DNA from 4 places in the Pseudoalteromonas sp. P80D2 genome. Region 4 is predicted to be linked to each of the others. Evidence: predicted binding sites of a transcription regulator. Region 4 holds the regulator's gene; each other region holds the start of a gene.
What was found. Region 4 encodes sigma-54, which starts transcription at its own class of promoters, with help from an activator protein. Its sites were predicted from a motif close to GTTGGCACGNNNNTNGNNT; they were not measured.

Region 1: VRK28_RS07320 (LiaF domain-containing protein) is a predicted target of sigma-54. The motif match lies at 1,266-1,284, and genes of this name have one in related genera.
Region 2: VRK28_RS14660 (LruC domain-containing protein) is a predicted target of sigma-54. The motif match lies at 1,195-1,213, and genes of this name have one in related genera.
Region 3: glnA (glutamate--ammonia ligase) is a predicted target of sigma-54. The motif match lies at 852-870, and genes of this name have one in related genera.

The regions. Positions count from the first base shown of each region.
Region 1 is NZ_JAZDAR010000028.1:46,375-48,587, forward strand. It holds gene VRK28_RS07320 (LiaF domain-containing protein) at 556-1,215, opposite strand; gene VRK28_RS07325 (BON domain-containing protein) at 1,545-2,111, shown strand; gene VRK28_RS07330 (YqaE/Pmp3 family membrane protein) at 2,169-2,213, shown strand, end outside.
Region 2 is NZ_JAZDAR010000048.1:79,440-81,652, forward strand. It holds gene VRK28_RS14655 (ATP-binding protein) at 1-1,023, opposite strand, end outside; gene VRK28_RS14660 (LruC domain-containing protein) at 1,247-2,213, shown strand, end outside.
Region 3 is NZ_JAZDAR010000050.1:160,308-162,520, reverse strand. It holds gene glnA (glutamate--ammonia ligase) at 1-795, opposite strand, end outside; gene typA (translational GTPase TypA) at 1,304-2,213, shown strand, end outside.
Region 4 is NZ_JAZDAR010000026.1:457,401-459,613, forward strand. It holds gene lptB (LPS export ABC transporter ATP-binding protein) at 1-262, shown strand, start outside; gene VRK28_RS06900 (RNA polymerase factor sigma-54) at 370-1,866, shown strand; gene hpf (ribosome hibernation promoting factor) at 1,894-2,181, shown strand; gene ptsN (PTS IIA-like nitrogen regulatory protein PtsN) at 2,185-2,213, shown strand, end outside.

The sequences.
Region 1 (2,213 bases), on a different contig from region 4:
CGTCAGTTTTGAGCCGAGCGGTGTTGTTTGTTGGTCAGGCATAGGTTGATCAAATGGCGTTGTATATAAGACGCGCCAAGCAAGCGTGACGCCTACGGTGTAGGCGTGAAATTTATTTCGCGCGAAAATAATTGCACAAAGAGAAGTGAATGAGAAAAGAATGAGGAAGTGATAATAATATTTTTGTTATCTCTAAAGCGAAGCACCTCATATCCTCTTTGTGCGATTAGATGTCTTTGATGTGGGTGTGAAGTTTAGTGAGCTATCAGCTTTCAGGCGTCAGTTTTGAGCCGAGCGGTGTTGTTTGTTGGTCAGGCATAGGTTGATGGAATGGCGTTGCATATAAGACGCGCCAAGCAAGCGTGACGCCTACGGTGTAGGATGCGTTTTAGCGCCGAACAGCTTTACTTTATTCACGGCTAAAGCCGTTCCCACGTTTGATGTAGGCGTGAAATTTATTTCGCGCGTTATCTTATTATATTGCGCGATGTAAAACTGCGGCTACGATAACTCGCACCTAGCACCTAGCACCTAGCACCTAGCACCTCGCAACTTTTACTGCACCTTATTCATTTCTTTCCAACTGGCTTTTAGGCTGTTGGCAAAGCTGATGAACTTTTCCTTCATGGTACGTTTAACTGAAATCTCGACTGAGCCTAGCCATACATTACCTTCAATGGTGATGGTTGGGCCTTGGCCTTTATTTAAGGCAACTGATTTGTTTTCTACGCTGCCAATCACACTAAATAATTTAGATACCACATTTACATGTTCTGGTACGTAGATTTCGTCGTTACCTAAAATACAGTTCACGTAAATGGTGACATGCTGATGTTGGAAAATTGCTTCGCTAAAGTCGAGTTCGATTGAACCTAAGCAGTTTGTTAGGTGAATTTCTTTTGGTACTACCCATTGGCCGCTGCGCTCATTTGAACCCAAAATACTACGAAGCTGCAGGCTTTCGTTGTCACTGCTGTGGCTATAGTGAGGTTTAAATTGCGCATGCTTATGCGATTTGTAGTCAATATCTGCTTTCAGATCTAAATCTGCAACTAGTTCAACCAGTACTTCGTTGCTAGTGGCTGCCATTGCCTGGTCTAGTCGGCGTTCAAATGCTTCGGCTGAAATAACAGCATGACTGTAGTTATAAATGAGTTGATCAATGACTTCTTCTCTTACTTGATCGATTGGGCGATCTTCAAGTTTAACGGCCATGGTAGTTCCCTGTTGTGATTTTAAAGGTGATTTTTTAGTTATTAATTACGAAGCAAGCCTTAGGCCAAAGTTTATTTTTATATAAATCAATGATTTGTGTTTTTTGCTAATAAACAACTTCGTTAAATTAACCACAGATTAATAAAATCAGCAACTAAGTGGCCATTTTTGCAACATCGTGAACTTCTTACCGAGCAGCTTGTAAATCTTTACCTAAATGAATATAAATAGTCGCTGAATAGGTGTTTAACTCACTGAAAATAAACAAATAAATAGTTGGCATTATAGTCGCATTAGTAAAAGTGTCTTTAATCAAAAGGAGAAAGATTATGAACACTTTTAACAAATCTATGATTGCCGCTTTAGTAATTGGTGCAACTAGCATGTCAGCTCAGGCAAGCAGCTGGGAAAATGAAAGTAAAGATGCTTGGATTGATGGTAAGGCAGAAACTGTGCTTCTTATGAACACAAACCTTAACAACTTTGACATCAACACTGATGTAACGAATGGCAAGGTTGTACTTACAGGTAAAGTTGATAGCGAATTAGATAAAGAGCTTGCTGAAGAGCTAGTTCTTAGCCTAGACGGTGTTAGCTCTGTTGATAACAAACTAACTGTTGTTAAAAACATGAAAGCTAAGCACATGAAATCAGACAAAGCTGATTCAGCAGAAAGCGACTTAACCGACGCAAAAATCAGTACTGTAATCACGACACGTTATTTATTTAACTCAGAAGTAGGTGGTACAGACATCGATGTTGATACTGATATGGGTGTGGTAACACTAAAAGGTACTGTTGAGTCTGATGCAGAAAAGCAATTAGCGGTAAGCATTGCTGAAAATGCTGAAGATGTTCGCAAAGTAATCGATGAATTAACGATTGTTGCTGAATAATAGCAAGCCCTATATAGCCCAGCTTTGGCTGGGCTTATCTTTTTCAAGGAGTGAGTCATGGATTTAATACGTATTATTTTATCGGTTTTAATTCCACCTCTC
Region 2 (2,213 bases), on a different contig from region 4:
TACATCAATATATAGGTGATCGTCTTGCTTGAGTTCATTGATCACTTGTTTTTCAATGGTTAAAGCCTGAGTTGCTTTATCGACTTCGAGCAAATTTATCGCAATATTATGGTTTGCCCAGGCAGTATTTCGAGTGCTGTTATAACTTGCGAACACCTGTTGAGCCTCTTGTGCGTATTCAAGTGCTGCATCGTAGTTTTTTAGCCCATATTCACATTGGGATAGTTTAACTAAACTATGTCCGATATCAGAAAGTGAACCTGTTTGCCTATCAAAACTAAGGGCTATAATAAACTCGTTCTTTGCTTTTTCGTATTGTTCTAAATCTAAATAACTTTGGGCAATTGAATAACTTATGCCAGCTTGTAACGAGATAGACGGCGACATCTGTTGAATAACTTCACGGCGTTTTAGCTTATATTCGAGTGCAAGCGTTAAGCGGTCTAACTGTTCAAGATTACGCGAATAACCATGATAGAGCATTTCTTTTTGCTTTAAGGTTAATTCGCGATTGTTGTCGTGAATATAAACTTCAAGCAAGTTTAAGGCTGCTTGATACTCGCCAGCATTATGATAAGCACTGACAAGGCTCGCCACGGCATCAATTTCATAATGGGTAAGTTGTAAGCGCTGAAATAGGGCGACATTTTGTTGCGATAAATAAATTGCGGTTTCTAAGTCACTTTTTCTATATGCCAACCGCGCTTTCGCTAGATACAACTCGCTGTAAATGGGGGAGTCTTTTTTGTATTTTGGGCTTGCTTCAAGTTCATCAATGATAGTTTGCGCTTGTTGAAATTGGCCGAGGTGTATGTGAACGTGAATTAATCTAACGTTAAAACTGACTTGTTCTGCAAGGCTGGCGGACTCAATAAGCTTTTTATCGATGGCTTTTAAATAGTCATATCGTTTTTGGTAGTCACTGATTGTTCTGGCTTCATCAATGTTTTGTTGCAGTGTTGATGCAAAAGCACTGTTCATTGATAAGGCAAAGTACAGAATTACAGAGGCTTTAAGTTTCATAGTGGGGTTTATTATTATTTTTATTCCTAACTAGTCTAGCATGCCATTCTTTTAAGTGGGAATGATTTGCTTTTATAGCTAAAAAGAATTGCATTATGCAACTATGCCTCTTGCATCTTGCAAATACTCAGTCTGATTTTTCATAACACCTTGTTATAGCGTGAGTTATATTTTGGAATGGTTACTGCTTTGAGTAATAACACATCCACAGGAGAGTGTAATTATGAAAAGTAACATACCCGCTTACCTAATAACCGCACTTGCAACAGGCTTTGTAAGTGCTGCACCATTTGAACAGTGCCCGAGTAAAGCATTTTTGATTCAAGGTTCGCCTGCGCAAATGTTTGGCGTTGACCTAGTTTCTGCCAAAACCACCGTGCTTGCAGCGTCAATGGATTTTACAACAGAGGCGAATAACGACAGCGTAAATGCGGTTGGCTTTAATTATCAAGACCAGTACATGTATGGCTTTAGCAAACAAGCCCCAAGAAGTGTTGTACGTATTGGTGACGATTATGTTTTACAACGTTTGATTGTAAATGGTCTGCCAGATACCAATTTTTATGTTGGTGATATTCATGTGAATAGTGAAACTAATCAGGCGGTTTACTATTTATACCACCCTAAATTTGGTCTATATGGCATTGATTTAACTGAAGAGGCCGACGAGTATCAGGCGCAATTAGTTGCAGGCTCAGCAAGCTGGAATTTAGCTATTTATGATTTTGCTTTTCATCCTCACAGCAATCTTTTGTATGCGGTTGAGTCAAACGGCGACCTTTATGAAATAAATTTAGATAACCAGACACCCACTTTTATATCAAACCTCGACATAGCCGGCGATACTGGCGCTAATGGTGCAGGTTACTTTGATGTACAAGGTCAGTTTTATTTTAGTAATAACCGCAGCGGTAAAATCCATAAAGTAGATTTAAGCACCAGCCCTGTGGTTGGTTATACACCTACCGCAGCAGTTTTTACCTTAGGGCCAACATCGAATCAAAATGATGGTGCACGCTGTGCTATTGCAGAGGTAAAAGTAACTGATAACTCAATCGACTTTGGCGATGCACCTATGCCTTATAAAACAGCGCTTGCTGATAGTGGTGCCCGCCATCTCTTTGACCCTAATGAAGACCAATCAAATTTAGTTTATTTAGGAGCCGTTGTTGATGGTGAAAACATTAACA
Region 3 (2,213 bases), on a different contig from region 4:
ACCGTTATCACCTACGATAGGCTTAGGCATGAATGTCGCTGTTTTTCCGTAAAGGTGAGCCATGTTATGGATAACATATTTCATCTCTTGGATTTCGTCAGCTTTTAATACCATTGTATTGAAGCGAGTTGCGATCTCATTTTGACCTGCAGTTGCTACTTCGTGGTGGTGAGCTTCTACTACTTGACCTAGTTCTTCAAGAACTAAACAAGTCGCTGAACGCCAGTCATGTGATGAATCAACAGGTGAACACGGGAAGTAACCGCCTTTAACACCTGGACGGTGACCCATGTTGCCACCTTCGTAATCTTTATCTGAGTTCCAAGCAGCTTCTACAGAATCGATTTTGTACATAGAACCAGACATGTCTGATTTGTATTTAACGTCATCAAAAAGGAAGAACTCTGGCTCTGGACCGAATAATACAGTGTCAGCAATACCAGTAGAGCGCATGTACTCTTCAGCGCGTTTTGCAACAGAACGTGGATCACGCTCATAACCTTGAAGTGTTGAAGGCTCAACTACGTCACAACGTACGATTAGTGTAGCTTCTTCAGAAAATGGGTCCATTTTCGCAGACTCAGGAACAGGCATAAGTACCATGTCTGATTCGTTGATACCTTTCCAGCCAGCAATTGAAGAACCGTCAAACATTTTGCCGTCTTCGAAGAAATCTTCATCAATTTGATGATGAGGAATAGAAACATGCTGTTCTTTACCTTTGGTATCAGTAAAGCGTAAATCAATGAACTTAACGTCATTTTCTTTGATAAAATCTAAAACCGATTGTGACATGTGTCCTCCAATTGTTGGGTTTTATTTTTTGCTGCATTATTGCTTTTCGCTTATATAAGCTGGTTTCGTGCCATTTTTTTAACACCTTGTTTAGACTTACAAAAAACAAACAAGGCTTTGTTTTGTTAACTTCTATTGCACTAAGTTGGTGCGTAAAAAGATCATTCTGGTGCGTAAAAAGTGCGACCTTGTTTTGCACAATTATTGAGCGTGCCAATTTTTCTGTTATGAACACGATTTAGTGCCAAAATATGGTTCAAAAACGAAAATTTCGCCAGTTTTGAGCTAAGATTCACTTTAATTTTCATAAATTTGTCATTTATAAAACAGATACTTATAAAAAGCCTGAAGAAAGTTTATAAATTTATATTGGATAAACTTTCATCCATGCCATTATTAAGGGATAATATGCGCCCTTTTAAATCCTATGCTGGGACATCTGGTGAAAACGCAGGTGAGTGCGTAGATCTTGCAGGATCAATGAGATTCAATTTCTCTGAGAAAAAATATGAGCATCGAAAAGTTAAGAAATATAGCGATTATCGCCCACGTTGACCACGGTAAAACAACTTTGGTTGATAAACTGCTTGAGCAATCAGGCACATTAGAAACGCGCGGCGGTAACGAAGAGCGCGTAATGGACTCAAACGACATTGAGAAAGAGCGTGGTATTACCATTTTAGCTAAGAACACAGCTATCTCTTGGAACGACTACCATATCAATATCGTAGACACCCCAGGACACGCCGACTTCGGTGGTGAAGTAGAACGCGTACTTTCGATGGCTGACTCAGTATTACTACTTGTTGATGCTCAAGAAGGTCCAATGCCGCAAACGCGTTTCGTAACGCAAAAAGCATTCGCACAAGGTTTAACGCCGATTGTTGTAATCAACAAAATCGACAAGCCTGGTGCACGTCCTGACTGGGTTATGGACCAAGTTTTCGATTTATTCGATAACCTAGGTGCAACTGACGAACAGTTAGACTTTAAAGTAATCTATGCATCAGCTATCAACGGCTGGGCAACAATGGATTTAGACGAGCCATCAGATAACATGGAACCAATGTTCCAGATGATCGTTGACGAAGTATCTCCACCGGATGCAGATCCTGAAGGTGCTTTCCAAATGCAAATTTCTCAGCTTGACTACAACTCATACATCGGTGTTATCGGTGTAGGTCGTATCAAGCGTGGTACTGTTCGTCCTAACCAACAGGTTACTGTTGTAAGCGCAGACGGTACTAAGCGTAACGGTAAAGTTGGCCAAGTAATGAGCTACTTAGGTCTTGAGCGTCATGAAGCAGAATCTGCAGGCGCAGGTGACATCATTGCAATCACAGGTCTTGGTGAGTTGAAAATCTCAGACACTATCTGTGATGTAAATACCGTTGAAGCATTACCACCGCTAAGCGTTG
Region 4 (2,213 bases):
TCCTAAATTTATCCTTTTAGATGAGCCTTTTGCTGGTGTTGATCCAATTTCAGTGTTAGATATAAAGAAAATTATTGAGCACCTAAAAAATCGTGGTATCGGTGTACTAATTACTGACCATAATGTTCGAGAAACCCTTGATGTTTGTGAAAAAGCCTACATTGTTTCTCATGGGGAGCTAATTGCATCAGGCACACCTGAGCACGTATTAGCAGACCAAACTGTACGCGATGTATATCTAGGCGAGCAATTCAGGCTGTAACCATTACGCCAGCGACTAGAGCATCTGCTAGACTTATAACAATGACAATAAATCGATAACTGTGTTTATACAGGTATCGATAACTTAAAAAGGATTGTTAGGGATACATGAGGCAATCATTACAGCTGCGCATGGGCCAGCAACTTACAATGACTCCACAACTGCAACAAGCTATTCGTTTGTTGCAGCTCAGTACATTGGATCTCCAGCAAGAAATTCAAGAAGCGCTTGATAGTAATCCTCTACTTGAAGTGGAAGAAGCGGATTACAACGAAGAAAGCACCGGCAAGAATGAGCAAAAAGCTGAATCTGACGATGTACAAGTCAGCGCGTCTGCCGAAGAAGCACCTAGCGAGTACGAGCAAGAAAGTAGTGATGCTCTCAATAAAGACACCGTAAGCGATGACTTAGCAATGGATGTTACCTGGGATGAGTACATGAGTGCCGCCCCTTCAACATCGTCAGGGCCAATGCCTGAAGATGAATCTATCTATCAGGGAGCATCAACCGAAACCCTTCACGAATACCTGATGTGGCAATTGCAACTCACGCCATTTAGCCCTACTGATGAAGCGATTGCTGTGGCAATTGTAGAAGCTATCGATGACTCAGGTATTTTAACGGTAAGCTGTGAAGATATCGTCGAAAGCTTTAATCAAAATAACGATGAAGAAGAAATCGAACTTGATGAAGTCGAAGCGGTCTTAAAAAGAATTCAGTTATTTGATCCTGTGGGTATTGGCGCGCGCAGTTTACAAGAATGCCTGTGCATTCAGCTACGCCAATTCGATGCCGATACGCCATATTTAGCTGAAACTAAAATGGTTTTATCTGAGCATATCGAATTATTAGCGAGTCGCGACTATCGAACTTTGATGAAAAAGACTAAGCTTAAAGAAAATGAGCTTAAAGAAGTGATGACGCTTATTCACAGCTTAAATCCTAAGCCTGCGGATAGCATAGTACGCGAAGAATCTGAGTACGTTATACCTGATGTATCAGTGAAAAAAGTGAAAGGCCGCTGGGTAGTCGAGTTAAACCCAGATTGTATGCCAAAGATTAGAGTGAACAGCCAATATGCGGCGATGTCTCGCTCTGTTAAATCAAGTAGCGACAGCCAATTTATTCGCTCTCACTTACAAGAAGCAAAGTGGTTTATTAAGAGCTTAGAAAGCCGTAACGATACGCTATTAAAAGTGACCAACTGTATCGTTCAACAACAACAAGCTTTCTTTGAGCATGGCCCTGAGGCAATGAAGCCGATGGTGCTAAATGATGTTGCTGAAATGGTCGAAATGCATGAATCGACGATTTCACGGGTAACAACGCAAAAATATATGCATACCCCACGGGGTATTTTTGAGTTGAAATATTTCTTCTCAAGCCATGTCAGCACCGAAAATGGTGGTGAGTGTTCTTCTACAGCAATACGCGCTTTAATCAAGAAGTTAGTCGCTGCAGAAAACTCAGCTAAACCATTGAGTGATAGCAAAATTGCAGATATATTGGCTGAGCAAGGAATTAAAGTAGCTAGACGTACAATTGCAAAATATCGTGAGTCTCTAGCAATACCTCCGTCTAATCAGCGTAAGAGTCTGATTTAGACGTTTTACATAGAAGGAAAAATGCTTATGCAACTAAATTTAACTGGTCGTCATGTAGAAATCACAGATTCATTAAGAGACTATGTAAACACCAAGTTTGCGAAACTAGAAAGGCATTTTGACCATATTAATAATGTTCATGTCATTCTAGATGTAGAAAAATTAAGCCAAAAAGCAGAAGCAACTTTACATGTAAACGGAGGCGAATTGTTCGCTTCTACAGAACATCAAGATATGTACGCAGCCATTGACTCACTGATCGATAAACTTGATCGCCAAGTCATTAAACACAAAGAGAAATTAGCTCGACATTAAATTATGAAACTAAGTTCACTTACTAACCAGGA